DNA from 2 places in the Pseudomonas sp. GW821-FHT02B10 genome. Region 1 is predicted to be linked to the other one. Evidence: riboswitches for the same ligand, from Rfam matches in the RefSeq annotation. Region 1 holds a riboswitch; the other holds the start of a gene.
What was found. Region 1 has a riboswitch for cobalamin ahead of AC07VU_RS11800 (CbtB domain-containing protein). Riboswitches for the same ligand answer to the same signal wherever they lie in the genome.
Positions count from the first base shown of each region.

Region 1 (5,558 bases):
CATCGCCAGGTCCCGCGGCCCCAGGCCCTGCTCGCTGGCGCGCCAGCCGGGTTCGTTGTCCTGGGCACAGATGGCCTGGATCACCGGGATATCGCGGCGGAACGGTCGCAGGTGCGGCGCCTCCGGGCTGGACTGGGCAAAGCCGGTGGTGTTGAGAATCACCCCGGCCTCGACTTCATCCAGCAGGTCCTCGACCACCGCCAGGCAACCGGGCTCTTTCAGGCTGGCCAGGGCAATCGGCAGCGGGTTCAGGCCCGCCGCCAACAATCGCCGGCAGAACTCATCGATAAAGGCAGTGTTGGCCGCCTGCAAATGCGAGCGGTAGAACAGCAGCGCCGCCACCGGCTGGCCGGCCCGCCAGTCGGCGTGCCAGTCGCTGAGGGCGGCGCTGCTTTTGTGCGGGTGGTAGATCGCCGTGCGCGGCAGGGTCTGCGGCTCGGACCAAGGGTAATCGCGCCCCAGCCAGCCACTGGCCAGGCAGCGGTACAGGTTCAGCGCATTGCCCATGCCACCCTGGCGCAGGAAGTGCCAGAGGCGTTCGCGGTCGCCGGCGGGCACCGTGCTCAGGTCGCTCAGTTCCGGGTCCGGACGGTCGTCGCCCGGCACCAGGATCAGCTGCACGCCGCGTTGCGCCAGCTGCACCAGTTGCTCGATGCCATAACGCCAATAGGCGATGCCGCCGTGCAGGGAAAGCAGGATCACCTTGGCGTGGCGCAGCACCTGGTCGACATACAGGTCGACCGAGGCATGGTTCTGCACCTGCATCGGGTTAGCCAGGCGAAAGCTCGGGTAGTCCTCCGGCAATTGCTGCGCCGCCTCGGCCAGCAGCGCCAGGCTGGAGTCGCCGCTGCACAGGATCACCAGCTCGGCGGGGGTCTGTCCAAGGTCGGCAATGTTGTCATCCGACACGAAACCGCCGGGCTGGGTCCTGAGCAGGTGCATGGCTTACACGCTGAGGGCGGCGCGCAATTGCGCTTCGAGCAGGGTCGCGTCCAGTTCCTGGCCGATCAGCACCAGGCGCGTGGTGCGCGCTTCATCGGCGCCCCACTGGCGGTCGAAGTGCTTGTCGAAGCGGGTGCCCACGCCCTGGATCAACAGGCGCATCGGCTTGTTGGGGATCGCCGCGAAGCCCTTGACCCGCAGGATGCCGTGCTGCACCACCAGTTGGGTCAGGGCGTCCAGCAGCAGGCTTTCGTCGGCCTGGGGCAGCTCGATGGAGATCGAATCGAAGGCGTCGTGGTCATGATCATCATGATCGTCGCCATCGTGGTGATGATCGTGATGGCTGTGGCGGCCGTCGATGTGTTCTTCCGAACCGTTGCCCAGGCCCAGCAACACGTCCAGCGGCAGGCGACCGCTGCTGGCTTCAATGACTTTCACCGCCGGCGGCAGCTCCTCGGCCACTTCCAGGCGCACCTTGGCCAGGTCTGCCGGGTTGATCAGGTCGGCCTTGTTGAGGATCACCAGGTCGGCGCTGGACAACTGGTCGGCGAACAGCTCATGCAGCGGCGACTCATGGTCCAGGTTCGGGTCAAGCTTGCGCTGGGCGTCGACCTGGTCCGGGAAGGCGGCGAAGGTGCCGGCGGCCACGGCCGGGCTGTCGACCACAGTGATCACCGCGTCGACGGTGCAGGCGCTGCGGATTTCCGGCCACTGGAATGCCTGGACCAAAGGTTTGGGCAGGGCCAGGCCAGAGGTTTCAATGAGGATATGGTCGAGGTCGCCGCGACGGGCCACCAGTTCGCGCATCACCGGGAAAAACTCTTCCTGCACGGTGCAGCACAGGCAGCCGTTGGCCAGCTCGTAGACGCGACCGCTGGCTTCTTCCTCGGTGCAACCGATGGAACACTGTTTGAGGATCTCGCCGTCGATGCCCAGCTCGCCGAATTCGTTGACGATCACCGCGATGCGTCGGCCCTGGGCGTTGTCCAGCATGTGCCGCAGCAAGGTGGTTTTGCCCGAGCCGAGGAAGCCGGTAACGATGGTGACGGGAAGTTTGGCCAGTGTTTTCATCGGATGCCCTTTGGCAAGGTGGCGGGCATACGGGACGAGAACCGCGCAGGCAACTGCACGGAAGGGTTCGCCACCGGATCACCCCGCCCGGTTGTAGTGAGAATCAGGTCCGAGGCAGGTCTCCTGGCTGACGGCGTGCCGGTCGTTCGACTGGCCAACGATGCGCCTTCCCGCCGCCTGGCAGTGGCCTTGCATCGTTCATCACCGTTTACAGTTGCGGGGGCAGCCGCGGCTTGGACCGCGTTCCCTTCTTAGCTTCGACAGACGCCGAAGAACCTCGAGAGCGCAAGGCTACGCAGAGCTTGGGGGGCGGTCAATGTCCATGCAGCACGAGGACAGGCCAATTGCGATCGAAAACGAGAACCCTTGCCAATTGACGCCCCTCCCTCGCCCATGCTCTCCTACACACCTTGTTACGGGTGCCCTTCACAGGGTGAAACGGGAAACCGGTGCGTCACAGGCCAAAAGCCTTGATCAGTCCGGTGCTGCCCCCGCAACGGTAAGCGAGCGAAGAATCAGATCCACTGTGCCAGCAGTCCGGCATGGGAAGGCGATTCTTGCAGGCGTGGCGCAAGCCCCGCCCCTCGCGAGCCCGGAGACCGGCCCGCTACACAGTCATAACAAACCCGCGGTGGGCGGGCGCTGTTAATTCCCCGCAAGCCCGTCTCGCGGGGTTTTGCTGCGCTCGATTCACCCGCTGACACACCAGAGGGAAGCGCCATGTCGATCATCAGCAGCACCAGCCACTCCAGCAGCAGTACCGCCACCCTGAGCCAACGCCTGGTCGCCGCCATCGGCGCCTCGATTCTCGGTGCGTGCCTTGTGTATTTCGCCGGCTTCTCCCATATCGAAGCGGTGCACAACGCCGCCCACGATACCCGCCACAGCGCCGCCTTCCCTTGCCACTGAGACCTGCCGACATGATCAAGCGTATCGCGCAAACCGCGGGGTTCACCGGGTTGCTGGCGGCCCTGTTGCTGACCCTGCTGCAAAGCTTCTGGGTCGCGCCGCTGATCCTGGAGGCGGAAACCTACGAGAAGGCCCCGGCCGCCCAGCATGAAGAAGCGCATGAGCATGCCGCCGGCACCGCCGCCCACAGCCACGACGCCGAAGCCTGGGAGCCGGAAGACGGCTGGCAGCGCGTGCTGTCCACCACCGGCGGCAACCTGGTGGTCGCCGTGGGGTTCGCCCTGATGCTTGCCGGCCTCTACACCCTGCGCGCGCCGAACCGTACTTCCCAGGGCCTGCTCTGGGGCCTGGCCGGTTATGCGACTTTCTGCCTGGCGCCGACCCTCGGCCTGCCGCCCGAACTGCCGGGCACCGCCGCCGCGGACCTGGCGCAACGGCAGATCTGGTGGGTCGGTACCGCCGCTTCCACCGCGGCCGGCATTGCCCTGATCGTCTTCGCCCGGAACTGGCTGCTGAAAGTGCTGGGCGTGGCCATTCTCGCCGTGCCGCACCTCATCGGCGCGCCGCAGCCGCAAGTGCATTCGATGCTCGCCCCGGAGGAGCTGGAGGCGCAGTTCAAGATCGCTTCGCAGTTGACCAACGCCGCGTTCTGGCTGGCCCTGGGCCTGATCAGCGCCTGGCTGTTCCGCCGCAAGAGCGACGATCAGTACTCGGCATGACGCAGGCCAGCACAGCGCCGACCCTGGTGGTCGGCCTGGGCTGCCAGCGGGGCTGCCCGGTGGAGACCTTGCGCACCCTGCTCGACCAGACCCTGAGCACCCACCGCATCGACCCCGGGCAGATCAAGGCCCTGGCCAGCATCGACCTGAAACGCGAGGAACCCGGGCTGCTGGCCCTGGCCGCGCAACTGGACTTGCCCCTGACCTGTTTCAGCAGTAACCAGCTGACGCCTTATGTGCTGCAACTCAGCCATCGTTCGCAGATCGCCTACGAACGCACCGGCTGTTACGGCGTCGCCGAAAGTGCCGCCCTGGCCCTGGCCGAACAGCTGGCCCGAAGCCCGGCAAAGCTGCTGGTCCCACGGCAGAAATACGCCCAGGCAACCCTCGCCTTGGCCTGCTCCGGGTAAATCTTCGATAATCCCCGCCGCTGATCATGAGCAATCTTCATCTGTGAGGTTGCCTCGCCCCTTTTTTCACAGGAGAACGCCATGACCGTCTTTTTTATCGGCGCAGGTCCCGGCGACCCGGAACTGATCACCGTCAAGGGCCAGCGGCTGATCCACAGCTGCCCGGTCATCATCTATGCCGGCTCCCTGGTGCCCGAAGCAGTGCTCCAGGGGCATAGCGCCGAACAGCTGGTCAACAGCGCCGAGCTGCACCTGGAACAGATCATCGAGCTGATCAAGGACGCCCATGGCAAAGGCCAGGACGTGGCCCGGGTACATTCCGGCGACCCCAGCCTGTACGGCGCCATCGGCGAGCAGATTCGCTGCCTGCGCGAGCTGGGCATCCCCTTCGAGATCATCCCCGGCGTGACGGCCACCGCGGCCTGCGCGGCCTTGCTGGGGGCCGAACTGACTCTGCCGGACGTCGCCCAGAGCGTGATCCTGACCCGTTATGCCGACAAGACCTCGATGCCCGCCGGCGAGGCATTCGCCAGCCTGGCCGCCCACGGCACCACCATGGCGATTCACCTGGGGGTCAACCATCTGGAAAAGATTGTCGCCGAGCTGCTGCCCCACTACGGCGCCGACTGCCCGATTGCCGTGGTGCACCGGGCGACCTGGCCGGACCAGGACTGGGTGCTCGGCACCCTGGCGGACATCGCCGAAAAGGTCCAGGCCAAGGGTTTTCGGCGCACGGCGCTGATCCTGGTGGGCCGGGTGCTGGCCACGGACAGTTTCAGTGAGTCGTCGTTGTATCGCGCGGGGCATGCGCATCTGTATCGGCCCTGAGGGCATCGCGATCCAGGCGACACGGCGCACCTCAAATCACAAGCATCAGGCATAAAAAAACGGCGCTCACGGGGCGCCGTTTTTCATGTTCGCAGCGAACGCCTTACTTAGTAGTAGGCGTTTTCTTTCTGCGTGTGGTCGGTGACGTCACGTACTCCCTTGAGCTCGGGAATGCGCTCGAGCAGGGTGCGCTCGATGCCTTCCTTCAGGGTCACGTCGGCCTGGCCGCAGCCTTGGCAACCACCACCGAACTGCAGCACGGCGATGCCGTCCTCGACCACATCGATCAGGCTGACCTGGCCGCCGTGGCTGGCCAGCCCCGGGTTGATCTCGGTTTGCAGGTAGTAGTTGATGCGCTCGTTGACCGGGCTGTCGGCGTTGACCATCGGCACCTTGGCGTTGGGTGCCTTGATGGTCAGCTGGCCGCCCATGCGGTCGGTGGCGTAGTCGACCACCGCGTCATCGAGGAAACCTTCGCTGAAGGCGTCGATGTAGGCGGTGAAGCTCTTCAGCCCCAGGGCTTTGTCTTCGGGTTTTTCTTCACCCGGCTTGCAATAGGCAATGCAGGTCTCGGCGTACTGAGTCCCTGGCTGGGTGATAAAGATGCGGATGCCAATGCCCGGGGTGTTCTGCTTGGAGAGCAGATCAGCCAGATAATCGTGGGCGGCGTCGGTAATGG
Region 1 covers NZ_JBWKVU010000004.1:284,445-290,002, reverse strand. Annotated here, with positions in the region: gene cobN (cobaltochelatase subunit CobN) at 1-942, opposite strand, end outside; gene cobW (cobalamin biosynthesis protein CobW) at 946-2,013, opposite strand; cobalamin riboswitch at 2,110-2,308, opposite strand; cobalamin riboswitch at 2,414-2,635, shown strand; gene AC07VU_RS11800 (CbtB domain-containing protein) at 2,734-2,922, shown strand; gene AC07VU_RS11795 (CbtA family protein) at 2,934-3,641, shown strand; gene AC07VU_RS11790 (cobalamin biosynthesis protein) at 3,638-4,051, shown strand; gene cobM (precorrin-4 C(11)-methyltransferase) at 4,133-4,879, shown strand; gene nfuA (Fe-S biogenesis protein NfuA) at 4,987-5,558, opposite strand, start outside.

Region 2 (5,558 bases), on a different contig from region 1:
GGTTCGGGCTGGGCACACCGGCCCCGGCGCGGCTCATGATCTTGCTGGCGATCCAGCCACGAATACCCTTGCTGTCATCGGGGGAGGGCGGGGCATTGGTCTCCGCCACCAGTACGTCGCCGTTGGGCAGCACGTACAACCAGCGCGGATGGTCCAGGCCTTCGGCGAATGCGGCGACCTGGGTGCCGGCGGCGGCCACCGGTTTGGCGCCTTGCGGCCAGCCGATCGCGGGCGCGATGTTCACGGTCGGGAACAGGGTCTTGTTCGGTTCGGGGAGTTTCGGCGAGGGGCCGGTGCCGTCGGAGACCTGGAGGGTGGAGGTTTCGCCACAGGCACCAAGGCCTGCGGCGACGGCGATCAGGATTGCGTATCGAAGTTTGAGCATGCTGATTTCCCTATGTATGCACGACGTCGGTGTAGTCATAGAGAAGCACAGGTCGGCGATGGTTCAACCCGTTCAGCGCGCTTCTTTGAACAGCACGGCAACGCCGGGGTGATAGTTGCCGGCTTCATTGCGCAATTTGCGGTACGCGTAGGGGAAGTACCAGGCCACGGCGCAGCAATGTTCCTTTTGCAGGTCGTCGACCATGTCCTGCAATTCTTCCGGAGTGGCACTGTGCTGGGTTTTCTGTGGCGTGACGAACAGGCAGCCAAGTTTCAGGTCGCTGGGGTAGCTGGCTTTTTTCGCGTCGCTGGCGACATCCAGCAACGGTTGGGTCAGGTGCAGGCTGTTGACCCGGGGCCAGCGCTGGGTGGTCTGGATGTAGACGCGTTCCTCCTGCGTGGCGATGTACAGGTCGGTGCGGCCGTTGCGGTCGCCGTCCTCGAGCTGTTTTTTGCTCGGTGCGTGTTCCAGGGTGACCATCTCCGCCATCCAGGCTGCCGCCGAGAGCATTCCCAGGTTGGCTTTTTCGTCGAACCAGTACGGGCTTTCGTTATCGCCGCGCACGGCGTTGTAGCGGTCGATGCAATCGAACCAGCGTTCCAGGGCAGGGCGCAGGAATTCCAGTTTCGGATTGCTGATGATCATGCCTTGCATAGGACTTTTCCTATTATTGTTGAGATATTGGAGTTTTTTAACGCGATTATGGCTATTTGATATCACTGCACTGAGTGTGGCACAAGATTGGCGTCATTTTTCCGATATGCAGCATTCGCCGATCTGCGGGGCTTTAATTGACGCTCCACCCCCAACCCTCTAACCTTCGCGACTTGTTTCAGGTGCTCTGTGGCCTTGGGTCGACAGAGTGAAACAGGGAAGCCGGTGAGTACGCGTGCCGAAGGCGCACACACGACGATTCCGGCGCTGCCCCCGCAACGGTAAGTGAGTCAAGACTGCGCCTGATGCCACTGTGTCGACTGTCGACATGGGAAGGCGCGCAGTTGGGCATTCCAGCCACTCACAAGCCCGGAGACCGGCCTGATCCATCCAACGGCATCACGGTGGGCGATGCCAGGCTTGCGCCGTCTATTCCTATTCCTGCCCCCCGTTATCCAGCCCCAACGGAGAGCTGCCCCATGACTGAATCCCCCGATCGTGACGAACGCCATCTGGCGCGCATGTTGCGCAAAAAAGCCGTGATCGATGAACGCATCGCCAACTCGCCGAACGAGTGCGGTTTGCTGCTGGTGCTGACCGGCAACGGCAAAGGCAAAAGCAGCTCGGCCTTCGGCATGCTCGCGCGGGCCATGGGCCACGGCATGCAATGCGGCGTGGTGCAGTTCATCAAGGGCCGCAACAGCACTGGCGAGGAATTGTTCTTCCGGCGCTTCCCGGAGCAGGTGCGTTTCCATGTCATGGGCGAAGGCTTCACCTGGGAAACCCAGGACCGCCAGCGCGACATCGCCGCGGCCGAAGCGGCCTGGGCGGTTTCCCGCGAACTGCTGAGCGATCCGACGATCGGCCTGGTGCTGCTTGATGAACTGAACATCGCCCTCAAGCACGGCTATCTGGACCTGGATCAGGTGCTCAGCGACCTGCAGGCGCGACCGCCGATGCAGCATGTGGTGGTCACCGGACGTGGCGCCAAGCCAGAGATGATCGAGCTGGCCGACACCGTCACCGAAATGGGCATGGTCAAGCATGCCTTCCAGGCCGGGATCAAAGCGCAAAAAGGCGTCGAACTGTGAGTGATGCCCGTCATTGCCCGGCGGTATTGATTGCCGCGCCGGCTTCCGGTCAGGGCAAGACCACCGTGACCGCCGCGCTCGCCCGCCTGCATCGCAATCAGGGACGCAAGGTGCGCGTGTTCAAGTGCGGCCCGGACTTTCTCGACCCGATGATCCTCGAGCGCGCCAGCGGTGCGCCGGTGTATCAACTGGACATGTGGATGGTCGGCGAGCAGGAAAGCCGCCGCCTGTTGTGGGAGGCCGCCGGCGAGGCGGACCTGATCCTGATCGAAGGCGTGATGGGGCTGTTCGACGGCACGCCGTCCAGCGCCGACCTGGCGCGGCATTTCGGGGTGCCGGTGCTCGCGGTGATCGATGGCACGGCCATGGCCCAGACCTTCGGCGCCCTGGCGCTGGGGCTGGCGCGTTATCAGCCGGACTTGCCGTTCGCCGGCGTGCTGGCCAACCGCGTCGGCACCCTGCGGCATGCGCAGTTGCTCGAAGGCAGCCTGACCGAGGGCTTGCGCTGGTACGGCGCGCTGTCCCGGGAGACCGGCATCGAACTGCCCAGCCGCCATCTGGGGTTGGTGCAGGCCAGCGAACTCAACGATCTGGATCTGCGTCTCGACGCCGCCGCGGCCGCCTTGGCGGACAGCTGCGAAGTGGCCTTGCCGCCCGCCGTGGCATTCGCCGCTCCCCAGGTGGTTGCCGTTGAGCCGTTGTTGGCCGGCGTGCGCATTGCCGTGGCCCGCGACGAAGCCTTTGCCTTTACCTATGGCGCGAGCCTGGATCTGCTGCGGGCCATGGGCGCCGAGCTGGTCTTTTTCTCGCCGATCCATGACGCGGTACTGCCTGAGGCAGACAGCCTGTACCTGCCGGGCGGTTACCCGGAACTGCATCACCGGGCGCTGGCGGCGAACGGCTCGATGCTCAGCGCGATCCGCGCGCATCACGCCGCAGGCAAACCCTTGCTCGCCGAGTGTGGCGGCATGTTGTATCTGCTGGATTCCCTGACCGACGTCGACGGCGAGCGCGCCGAACTGCTGGGCCTGTTGCCCGGCGATGCGGTGATGCAAAAGCGCCTGGCGGCCCTGGCCTTGCAGGCGGTGGAGTTGCCGGAAGGTTCGTTGCGCGGGCATACCTATCATCATTCGTTGACCAGCACCGAGCTTGCGCCGATCGCTCGCGGCCTGAGCCCGAATGGCGGGCGCGGCGCGGAAGCGGTTTACCGCGAAGGGCGGATGACCGCCTCTTATGTGCATTTCTATTTTCCGTCCAACCCCGAAGCGGTGGCGTCCCTGCTGGCGCCGGCAGGAGCGAGCGTGCTCGCGCGGCGCCCATGAGCGACAACGCCTTTTCCGCGGCCGAGCGCGACGCGGTCTATCGCGCGATCGCCGAGCGTCGTGACATGCGTCACTTCGTCGGTGGCACGGTCGAGCCGCAGGTCTTGCGTCGCCTGCTGGAGGCGGCGCACCAGGCGCCCAGCGTCGGCCTGATGCAGCCCTGGCGGTTCATCCGTATCAGTGACCGGTCGTTGCGCGGGCAAATCCAGCAACTGGTGGAAGAGGAGCGGGTACGCACCGCCGAGGCCCTGGGCGAACGTTCCGATGAGTTCATGAAGCTCAAGGTCGAAGGCATCAACGACTGCGCCGAGGTCCTGGTGGCGGCGCTGATGGACGACCGTGAGCGGCATATTTTCGGCCGCCGCACCCTGCCGGAAATGGACCTGGCCTCGCTCTCCTGCGCGATTCAGAACCTGTGGCTGGCGGCCCGGGCCGAAGGGCTGGGCATGGGCTGGGTGTCGCTGTTCGAGCCCGCTGCCTTGGCCCAGTTGCTGGGCCTGCCGGCCGGGGCCAAGCCGCTGGCGGTGCTGTGCCTGGGCCCGGTCGGCGAGTTTTACCCGGCGCCGATGCTGGTGCTCGAAGGCTGGGCGCGGGAGCGTCCGCTGAGTGAATTGCTGTATGAAAATTACTGGGGAGTGAGTCAATGAGTGTGGCGTTGCTGAGTGTCGCCGGGGTGGCGCTGGATGCGTTGCTGGGCGAACCCAAGCGCTGGCATCCACTGGTGGTGTTCGGTCGTTTTGCCGATCGCATCGAGCAACGCTTCAACTCCGGTGGCCGCGGCTGGCGCAGTCATGGCGTCACCGCCTGGGTCATCGCGGTGCTGCCGCTGACCCTGCTGGCAACCCTGTTTTCCTGGCTGCCCTACATCGGCTGGTTGTTCGAGATCCTGGCGCTGTATTGCGCCCTTGGCCTGCGCAGCCTCGGCGAGCATGTCGAGCCGGTGGCCCAGGCCTTGCGCAGCGACGACCTGGACCAGGCGCGGCAGCGGGTCGGCTATCTGGTGAGCCGGCAGACCAGCGAGCTGGATGCCACCGAAGTCGCCCGCGCCGCCACCGAGTCGGTGCTGGAAAACGGCAGCGACGCGGTGTTCGCCGCCTTGTTCTGGTTTACCGTGGCCGGTGCGCCGGGCGTGGTGCTCTATCGCCTGAGCAATACCCTGGATGCGATGTGGGGCTATCGTAATGAGCGCTTCGAGCGTTTCGGCTGGGCGGCGGCGAAGATCGACGACCTGCTCAACTACATTCCGGCGCGCCTGGTAGCCCTGACTTACGCATTGCTGGGCAAGACCCGCCTGGCGCTGAAATGCTGGCGCCGCCAGGGGCCGACCTGGGACAGCCCGAATGCCGGGCCGGTGATGGCGGCCGGGGCCGGGGCCCTGGGCGTCGAGCTGGGCGGTGCGGCGATCTATCACGGCGAACTGCACCAGCGCCCGCAATTGGGCGAGGGCGTGGCGGCCGATGCTTCGTCCATCGATCGCGGCTGGCAACTGGTGCAGCGCGGGGTCTGGTTATGGCTGCTGATTCTCTGCGTGGGAGCTGAGTTCTATGCTTGAGCACGGTGGCCGCCTGCGCAAGGCGGCCGAGCAATATGGCATCGCCGAGGCCGACTGGCTGGACCTGTCCAGCGGCCTGGCACCCTGGCCGTGGCCGATTCCCGAGATCGGGATGCGGGCCTGGGCGCGCCTGCCGGAAACCGACGATGGCCTGGAGCAGGCGGCCCGCGACTACTACGGCGCGGCCCATGTGTTGCCGGTGCCCGGTTCCCAGGCGGCGATCCAGCTGCTCCCGCGTTTGCGCCGCGCCGGCAAGGTCGGCGTGCTGTCGCCCTGTTATGCCGAGCACGCCGAAGCCTGGCGCCGCAGCGGCTACATCGTGCGGGAAGTGCTGGAACAGGAAGTGGACTTTTTCCTCGACAGCCTGGACGTGCTGGTGGTGGTCAATCCGAACAATCCCACGGGCTTGAGCCTGACTCCGGAGCGCCTGCTGGACTGGCATGCGCGTCTGGCGCAGCGCGGTGGCTGGCTGGTGGTCGACGAAGCCTTCATGGACAACACTCCCCAGCTGAGCCTGGCGGCCCAGGCCGATCAGGTGGGGTTGATCGTCCTGC
Region 2 covers NZ_JBWKVU010000005.1:24,264-29,821, reverse strand. Annotated here, with positions in the region: gene AC07VU_RS12820 (PQQ-dependent sugar dehydrogenase) at 1-385, opposite strand, end outside; gene AC07VU_RS12815 (hypothetical protein) at 458-1,039, opposite strand; cobalamin riboswitch at 1,203-1,438, shown strand; gene cobO (cob(I)yrinic acid a,c-diamide adenosyltransferase) at 1,519-2,130, shown strand; gene AC07VU_RS12805 (cobyrinic acid a,c-diamide synthase CobB) at 2,127-3,452, shown strand; gene bluB (5,6-dimethylbenzimidazole synthase) at 3,449-4,099, shown strand; gene cbiB (adenosylcobinamide-phosphate synthase CbiB) at 4,096-5,004, shown strand; gene cobD (threonine-phosphate decarboxylase CobD) at 4,997-5,558, shown strand, end outside.
Region 2: linked by a shared signal. The riboswitch ahead of cobO (cob(I)yrinic acid a,c-diamide adenosyltransferase) and the one ahead of AC07VU_RS11800 (CbtB domain-containing protein) in region 1 are both predicted to bind cobalamin.